DNA from 2 places in the Jeotgalibacillus aurantiacus genome. Region 1 is predicted to be linked to the other one. Evidence: predicted binding sites of a transcription regulator. Region 1 holds the regulator's gene; the other holds the start of a gene.
What was found. The regulator LexA, encoded in region 1, represses DNA repair genes until DNA is damaged. The targets are predictions, from matches to a motif close to CGAACATATGTTCG.
Positions count from the first base shown of each region.

Region 2: uvrB (excinuclease ABC subunit UvrB) is a predicted target of LexA. The motif match lies at 2,716-2,729, and genes of this name have one in related genera.

Region 1 covers NZ_JACNMS010000002.1:402,935-407,121, reverse strand. Annotated here, with positions in the region: gene H7968_RS06865 (MerR family transcriptional regulator) at 159-551, shown strand; gene glnA (type I glutamate--ammonia ligase) at 582-1,916, shown strand; gene H7968_RS06855 (alpha/beta fold hydrolase) at 2,116-3,015, shown strand; gene lexA (transcriptional repressor LexA) at 3,082-3,702, opposite strand; gene yneA (cell division suppressor protein YneA) at 3,860-4,187, shown strand, end outside.
Region 2 covers NZ_JACNMS010000001.1:42,979-47,165, reverse strand. Annotated here, with positions in the region: gene H7968_RS00275 (S41 family peptidase) at 1-181, shown strand, start outside; gene H7968_RS00270 (PDZ domain-containing protein) at 264-1,436, shown strand; gene H7968_RS00265 (CsbA family protein) at 1,452-1,697, opposite strand; gene H7968_RS00260 (HD domain-containing protein) at 1,731-2,369, opposite strand; gene uvrB (excinuclease ABC subunit UvrB) at 2,873-4,187, shown strand, end outside.

The DNA.
Region 1 (4,187 bases):
TTAAAAAAAGATGAATAAAAAATCAAAGTTAGGGAAAAGAGAGAAATGTGTGAAAAAACAAAATAATTTTCATGTAAGAAAACCTGACGTGATGTTGACAGTAGAAATAACATGTAATATAATCAAATTGTCGACAGGGACGAAAGGGGATTTTACAGATGGGCAGTGAGATTCGACGTAACATGCCGCTGTTTCCGATCGGCACAGTTATGCAGCTGGCTGACTTAACAGCCCGTCAGATTCGTTATTATGAAGAGCATAAACTGATCTCTCCGGCAAGAACAGAAGGCAACCGCAGACTGTTTTCGTTAAATGATATTGATCGGCTGCTTGAGATTAAAGATCTCCTCGAGCAGGGAGTGAACATGGCCGGCATAAAACGAATTCTTGGGGGACAGGAAGAAGATCAGCATGAGAATCCTGCTTCTGCAAAAAAGCCGGAACTCTCTGATGAAGATTTAAGAAGCATTTTGAAAAAAGAAATGATCAGTTCAGGTAAACTGAACCGTTCAAGTTTAAGAGCTGGAGACCTTTCGAGGTTTTTCCGCTAAAACTACATAAAAACAGGAGGAATCACAATTATGAGTAAGTATTCACGCGAAGATATCATGCGCATGGCGAAGGAACAGAAAGTTAATTTCATCCGCCTTCAGTTCACAGACATTCTTGGTACGATTAAAAACGTAGAAATCCCTGTCAGCCAGCTTGAAAAAGCATTGGACAACAAAATGATGTTTGACGGATCTTCCATTGAAGGTTTCGTGCGTATCGAGGAATCTGATATGTATCTTTTCCCGGATCTTGATACTTGGGTTGTATTCCCTTGGACGGCTGGAGACGGTAAAGTTGCCCGCCTGATCTGTGATATTTATAATCCGGACGGAACTCCGTTTGATGGAGATCCACGTAATAACTTGAAGCGCGTGCTGAAAGAAATGGAAGAGTTAGGCTTTACAGACTTTAACCTTGGGCCTGAGCCGGAGTTTTTCCTGTTCAAGCTTGATGAAAAAGGGGAGCCTACACTTGAGTTAAACGATAAAGGTGGATATTTTGACCTTGCTCCAACGGATCTTGGTGAAAACTGCCGTCGTGACATCGTAATTGAACTTGAAGCAATGGGCTATGAAATTGAAGCTTCTCACCATGAGGTAGCGCCAGGACAGCACGAAATTGACTTTAAATATGCTGACGCAATCTCAGCATGTGACGATATCCAGACGTTCAAGCTTGTTGTTAAGACCATTGCACGTAAGCACGGTCTACACGCAACGTTCATGCCAAAACCGCTATTTGGTGTTAACGGATCAGGGATGCACTGTAACATGTCTCTATTTAAAGACGGCGTTAACTCATTCTTCGACGAAAATGCAGAAAACCAGCTGAGCGAAACAATGCTTCAATTCATGGGCGGAATCCTGAATCACGCATCAGGCTTCACTGCAGTAACAAACCCGACTGTAAACTCTTATAAGCGTCTAGTACCAGGCTATGAAGCACCTTGTTACATCGCATGGTCAGCTAGAAACCGAAGCCCGCTGGTTCGTATCCCGGCTTCACGTGGACTAAGCACACGTATTGAGGTACGTTCTGTAGACCCTGCAGCGAACCCATACCTTGCAATGGCTGTTCTTCTGCGCGCGGGACTAGACGGAATCAAAAACAAAGTAACGCCACCAAAGGCAATCGACCGCAACATCTATGTAATGGACAAAGATGAGCGCGAAAAAGCAGGCATCAAGGATCTTCCTGCAACATTATTTGCTGCACTTGAAGAGCTGAAGAAAGATGACGTCATCACCGGTGCCCTTGGAGAGCACATCTTCGAACACTTCGTTGAAGCAAAAGAAATCGAGTGGGATATGTTCCGTACGCAAGTGCACCCATGGGAGCGCGAGCAGTACCTGGAAATGTACTAAACCGATCGACAAAACCTTAAGAGCTGAATCAGCTCTTAAGGTTTTTTTCTTTTTCAACCGGCTCGGTTTATTTTAATGGCATCTTCTGAAGTGTAATGAATTGATGGTTCCCATGAGTTTTTTTCTTTTTACTTGAAGTCTTGCATGAACTAAAACGGGGTATGAGAAAGTAAAGGTTAAAAACTGAGGGGGAGATAAGATGGCGGACACCTATAAGGGGTTTAAATCAAAAGAGGCATACATGGAATATACAGAGGTTTACGGGCGTGTGATGAGCCATTGGAACGTGAAAACAGAATCTTCCAACATTGTGACATCATTTGGTGATGTTCATGTGATCAATGCAGGACACCATGGCGGCAGACCGCTTGTCTTTTTTCATGCATTTGGCTTTAGTGCAGCCATGTGGTATGGCGTGGCAAACTACTTAAAAGATCATTACAGGTTGTATTTCATAGACGTACTAGGAGAATTTAATATGAGTAATACAAAAGATCATCTGAATGAGCGTGAAGATTATATAAAATGGATCACAGAGGTACTGGATGCCCTAGGCATTGATCAGGCGGATATGATTGGACATTCAAATGGGGGGTGGCATGTGCTGAATTTTGCCCTCTTAAAACCGGAACGGGTAAATGAAATCCTGCTGCTCGCGCCTGCTGCTGCCATCAAACGGATGAACCTGTCTTTTTATATGAGACTGGGCTTTACTAACCTGTTTCCGAACAGACAAAACATTGTCAGTTCGTTTTGCAGGTGGCTCACGCATGAGCGCAAGCCCGAACAGGATGATTTGTTTAAGCTTTATTACATTGGCCAGACCAGCGTTGTTTGGGAGTATGTCATGACTCCGCCAAAAATGTTTAAAAATGAGGAACTGAGTAAGCTGTCCGTTCCTGTCACAGTTGCTGTGGGGGAAAATGAGGTCATCTATAAACCTGAGAAGCTTATAAAAGCAGCGAAAGAAAAATTTCCTCAATGCAGCGTTAACATGATCAGTAAAGCAGCGCATATGATTCCGGTTGAAGCGCCGGAGGAAACGGCTAATCTCATTCAATCAATTTTCAGTCATAATGACCGGAAGAAATCCGTATAGTTAAAAAAGCTGTTCGATAAGACAGCGTTCAGATACTCTGATGCGCCATTTATCGAACAGCTTTTTTTAATGCACCTGGCGGTAAACGCCAACGACTTTTCCTAATATGGAAACAGAATTCAGTATGATTGGTGCCATTGAGGAGTTTTCCGGCTGCAGGCGGACATGATCTTTTTCCTTAAAGAAACGTTTGACCGTTGCTTCCTCCTCTTCAGTCATCGCCACCACAATATCTCCGTTATTAGCGGAGCTCTGCTGCTTCACGATTACATAGTCACCATTTAAAATACCTGCTTCAATCATGGAGTCTCCAACGATCTCAAGCATGAATACCGTATCATCTGCTGAGGCAAGACGTTCCGGCAGAGGAAAATATTCCTCCACATTTTCAATAGCAGTTATTGGTGAACCTGCCGTTACTTTACCAACGAGCGGCACGTTGACAACACGCTGAGTCGGGATGGAATCCTCTTCTAAGCTGATCACTTCAATCGCGCGCGGCTTAGTCGGGTCTCTTCTGATCAGTCCCTTACTTTCAAGTCTGGCTAAATGGCCATGGACGGTTGAACTTGATGCGAGTCCGACGGCAAGGCCGATCTCACGCACAGAAGGCGGATAACCCTTGTCCTGAACTTCCCTCTTTATAAAATCGAGTATATCGAGCTGTCGCTTAGATAATTTTTTCATGTTTGCACCTCTCTTTGGAATCCAAATCTTTCCTTGATTATAGCATGCAAAAAATAAAAACACAAACATAAGTTCGAGTTTTTGTATTGACGGAAACAAACGTTCGTATTATACTTTTGGTAACAAAAGCGAACAAACATTCGATGGAGGGATCTTCATGACAACATTGTGGAAAAAGTATTCATTTGTTATTCTGTTTTTTATTGTAACGCTGTTCTTCAGCTTATTTTTGGTTTTTACAACATCTGCTGATGAGCAGTCCTCTTATAAAATGGTACAGATACAAGAAGGCGATTCATTATGGAAAATTGCAGAGGAGTATGCTGAAGGGGCGTCCATGTCTGAGCGGGAATTTATCGACTGGGTATCAGGGAGTAATCAGCTGAATTCTTCTTATATTTATCCTGGTGATGAACTTGTGATCCCATTAAAAAAGGAGTGGAGTGAGTCAGAGTTTGACAGCATACAGCTCGCTTCAAACACTA
Region 2 (4,187 bases), on a different contig from region 1:
TAATACAAAAACAGAGGAAGCGGTTATGAAATTTCAAAAAACCGCCGGCTTAAAAGAAACGGGTGAGGTCAATACTTCTACTTTGAAAAAGCTAGAAGAGACGCTTACAGCCTATCAGGAAAATGCCAATCATGATCACCAGCTCCAGTCAGCACTCGATTTTCTGGGTAAAAATCAATAAGTATCGAAATTCTCATGCGGCATCACTCCTTGTCTGATACAATAAAGCTACCTTTATTATGTCAGAATCCGGGAGGGATAGTTTGATTGATCAATGGTTTTCAGAACTTTTAACGGCTGGGCTGTCTATTTTGCTGAATCCGGTTTTATACATAGGAGCAGTCGCAGCCGGATTGGCAGGTGTCTGGCGGGTTAAGCGTGAACGGAAAGATCTGCGTACATCTGTTAAACCGTGGTATATAGAGATGGCTGGATTTTTCGGTCTGTCACTGATTCTTGGACTCCTATTTTCAGTTGTACTCAGCGGTGCAGGGATTCCGTTAAATCTGTACTGGATTTATACGGTCAGTGCATTGACACTGCTGATTATGCTCACGGGTCAATTCCGATTGCTGTCGTCAGCGTTTCTGTTTCCTATTGTGGCAGGAGGAGCAGTCGCGATTACGTTTTTTAATGTGACGCTGCCGGAGTGGTTTCCTGCGCCGTCAACAGAACTTCTGCTGCCCGCAGCGGCTGTCATGTCTCTGTTGCTGGTCGGTGAAGGATTGCTAATCCGCTTAAATGCAGGCAAAAATACATCCCCGAGATTTATTACGACACCAAGAGGGATGAAGGCTGGCGCTTTCTTTACGAAAAGAATGTGGCTCGTGCCGCTGCTGATTCCGGTTCCGGACGGTGCCATCACTGCACTTGGATGGTGGCCGCTGATTGAAACCGGCGGCAGCTACTCATTGCTGATTTTACCGGCTGTCATCGGATTTCAGCTGACGGTTGTACATGACTTGCCTGACAGTATTTTAAAACGGATTTCAGCGCAGGTCATCTGGCTTGGTCTCCTGTGCGGGGGGATCGCGGCGGGCTCCATTTACGCACCCGTTCTGATCTATGTGGCATTTGCCACGGCTTTCATCGGGCGTCTTGTGCTCGTTCTCCGAACAAGGGCATTATGCCGTTATTCCGGGTATCATTTCATCGATAAGGAACGCGGAGTGATGATTATCGAAGTTCTTCCCGGGTCACCGGCTGCCAAAATGGGGCTGCTTCGAGGGGAGATCATTCATAAAGTGAATGGTCAGCTCGTTAAAAATGAAGCAGAGATGTATGCGGCGCTGCAAAAAAATCTTGCTCATTGCAAGCTTGAAATTTTAAATTATGACGGGGAAGTCCGATACGCACAGACAGCCCTTCATGAAGGACAGCATTACCAGCTTGGTCTGATTCTGATTGAGAATCGTTCAAGGTACCAGGCATCATAAAAAAAGCAGCGCGGCCTATACGGCACCGCGCTGTTTTTCGTTGTACTTTTTCATATATCGGTTGACGTACCAAAGCCCCACAGTCAATGAAGCAGCATCAATGATGACGACGTACCACGTTTCCACATACCCCTTGTATGAAGAAGCGGCAATCAGGGCAACCGTCAGAATCATGGCAATGGTACGGCTGTAAGTAACGCGTGTAAATAATATGACTAAAATAGCTGGTGCGACCATTGCAAGAAGAATTTTAGTCTCCATCGTGTTTCACCTCATGAGTCCATCATACTGAACTCACTGTGATGGTGCAATAAGATTTTGAGTGATCTTGCTCAGCTCGCTGTGCGGAATAAACTTTTCAGCGAGCATATCCGGCAGCACGCGGTTTAAAAAGAAATCAACACTCGTCATTTCGTGATAGCGGACAATGGTTGTCAGTGCCTCCTGATAAATTTCCAGAAAGATCGGTTCAGGATTGCCCTTCTGAATTTCCCCAAAGGACTCATATAGCAAGTCGATCTTATCCGCGACTGCAAGAATTTTCCCCTCAAGTGAGCCGTCTTTGCCTTCTTTGAAACGCTCAAGATAAATCGCCTGGTACTCCTCAGGAAATTCCTCAGTAACAAACTTATGCGCCATTTCTTCCTCCACCTGGCTGAATAACCGGTTCAGCTCATCAGAGGCATACTTCACCGGCGTTTTAATATCCCCTGTAAAAATCTCAGGATAATCATGATTTAATGCCTTCTCATATAAATCCTTCCAATTCACCTGTTTGCCATGATGCTCTTCAACCGTACCGAGAAACTGAGCAATCTTCGTCACTTTAAATGAATGAGCAGCCACCGTATGCTCATTATATTTAAACTTCCCCGGACAGCGGTACAGCTTTTCCATATCCGACAGGCTCTTAAAATAATGATGAATCCCCATTTTCCTTCACCCCGTTAACTGATTTAGCTTATATTAGCACCACAAAACCCGCGAAACAAGGGATAAAGGGTTAATTTTGTTTAAATGGGTGGCCTGATGGCAAGATTTAGTGAAACAGCGCTAAAGTATGTGTGCTTTTATGTTTTTCTGATTTCGAAATTTAGTAAATATCAATTCCTGAATTTTTTCTATAAATATATTTGGGAAAGAAACTATTTAAGGCCCGTCCTCATCCGCAGACTCCTGTGGCGGAAAGGGACAGGTGAAACCGATGTGCGAAGCACAGTGGGTTCACCGCCCGGCCACGGAAAGCGGAGGATGAGGACGGGCCGGGTTTGTAAAAGATCAAACATACGTTCCCTTTTTACTATCTTTTCTATATCCCACTATGCTAAACTTGAATGAGACAACAAATTTGAATTTTCCCCTGTTTCATTTCATGATAAAGGGTATGAATAGATAGAAGAGTTATTTTTGCATTTACAACAGGAGGCGTTTTTATTATGGTGCAGTCATTTGACCTTCAGTCATCTTACAAACCTGCGGGCGATCAGCCTGTAGCAATCAAAAAACTGGTAGAAGGTGTGGAAAAAAAGACACGCCATCAGACATTACTTGGGGCTACCGGTACAGGAAAAACCTTTACCATCTCAAATGTCATTCAGGAAGTAAAAAAACCGACGCTGGTCATTGCCCATAATAAAACGCTGGCAGGACAGCTATACAGTGAATTTAAAGAGTTCTTTCCAAACAATGCTGTAGAATATTTCGTCAGCTATTATGATTACTATCAGCCTGAGGCATATGTACCTCAGACCGATACTTTTATAGAAAAAGATGCAAGTATTAATGATGAAATCGATAAGCTCCGTCACTCGGCAACTTCCGCTTTATTTGAACGGGATGACGTCATCATTATCTCATCAGTTTCCTGTATTTACGGCCTCGGTTCTCCGGAAGAATATAAGGAGCTGGTTGTTTCACTGAGAGTCGGTATGGAGATAGAACGGAATCAACTGCTGAGAAGGCTCGTTGACATTCAGTATGAGCGGAATGACATTGCCTTTACCCGGGGGACTTTCCGTGTCCGTGGGGATGTAGTGGAAATTTTCCCTGCTAAAAATGATGAGCACTGTATCCGTGTGGAGTTTTTCGGAGATGAAATTGACCGGATACGCATGGTGGATGCACTGACTGGCGAGATTTTGGGTGACCGTGATCATGTTGCGATTTTCCCGGCTTCCCACTTTGTTACGCGTGAAGAAAAGATGAGAATTGCCATTGAAAACATCGAGAAAGAGCTTGAAGAGCAGCTGAAGGTTCTGAGAGAGGAAGATAAGCTTTTGGAAGCGCAGCGTCTCGAGCAGCGTACACGTTACGATCTTGAAATGATGAGAGAGATGGGGTTCTGTTCAGGCATTGAAAACTATTCCCGTCACCTGACATTACGGGAAGCAGGCGCAACACCTTATACGCTGCTTGATTATTTTCCGGATGATTTCCTGCTTGTCATTGATGAGTCGCATGTGACACTCCCACAGATCCGCGGCATGTTTAACGGTGACCAGGCGCGTAAAAAAGTGCTGGTGGATCACGGTTTCCGTCTACCGTCTGCGATGGATAACCGTCCTTTGCGTTTCGAAGAGTTTGAAAAGCATGTCAGCCGTGCGATTTATGTTTCAGCTACACCGGGTCCTTATGAGCTTGAACATACAAATGAAATGGTTGAACAGATTATCCGTCCGACGGGTCTGCTGGATCCGACCATTGAGGTACGTCCGAGTGAAGGACAAATTGATGATCTGCTCGGTGAAATCC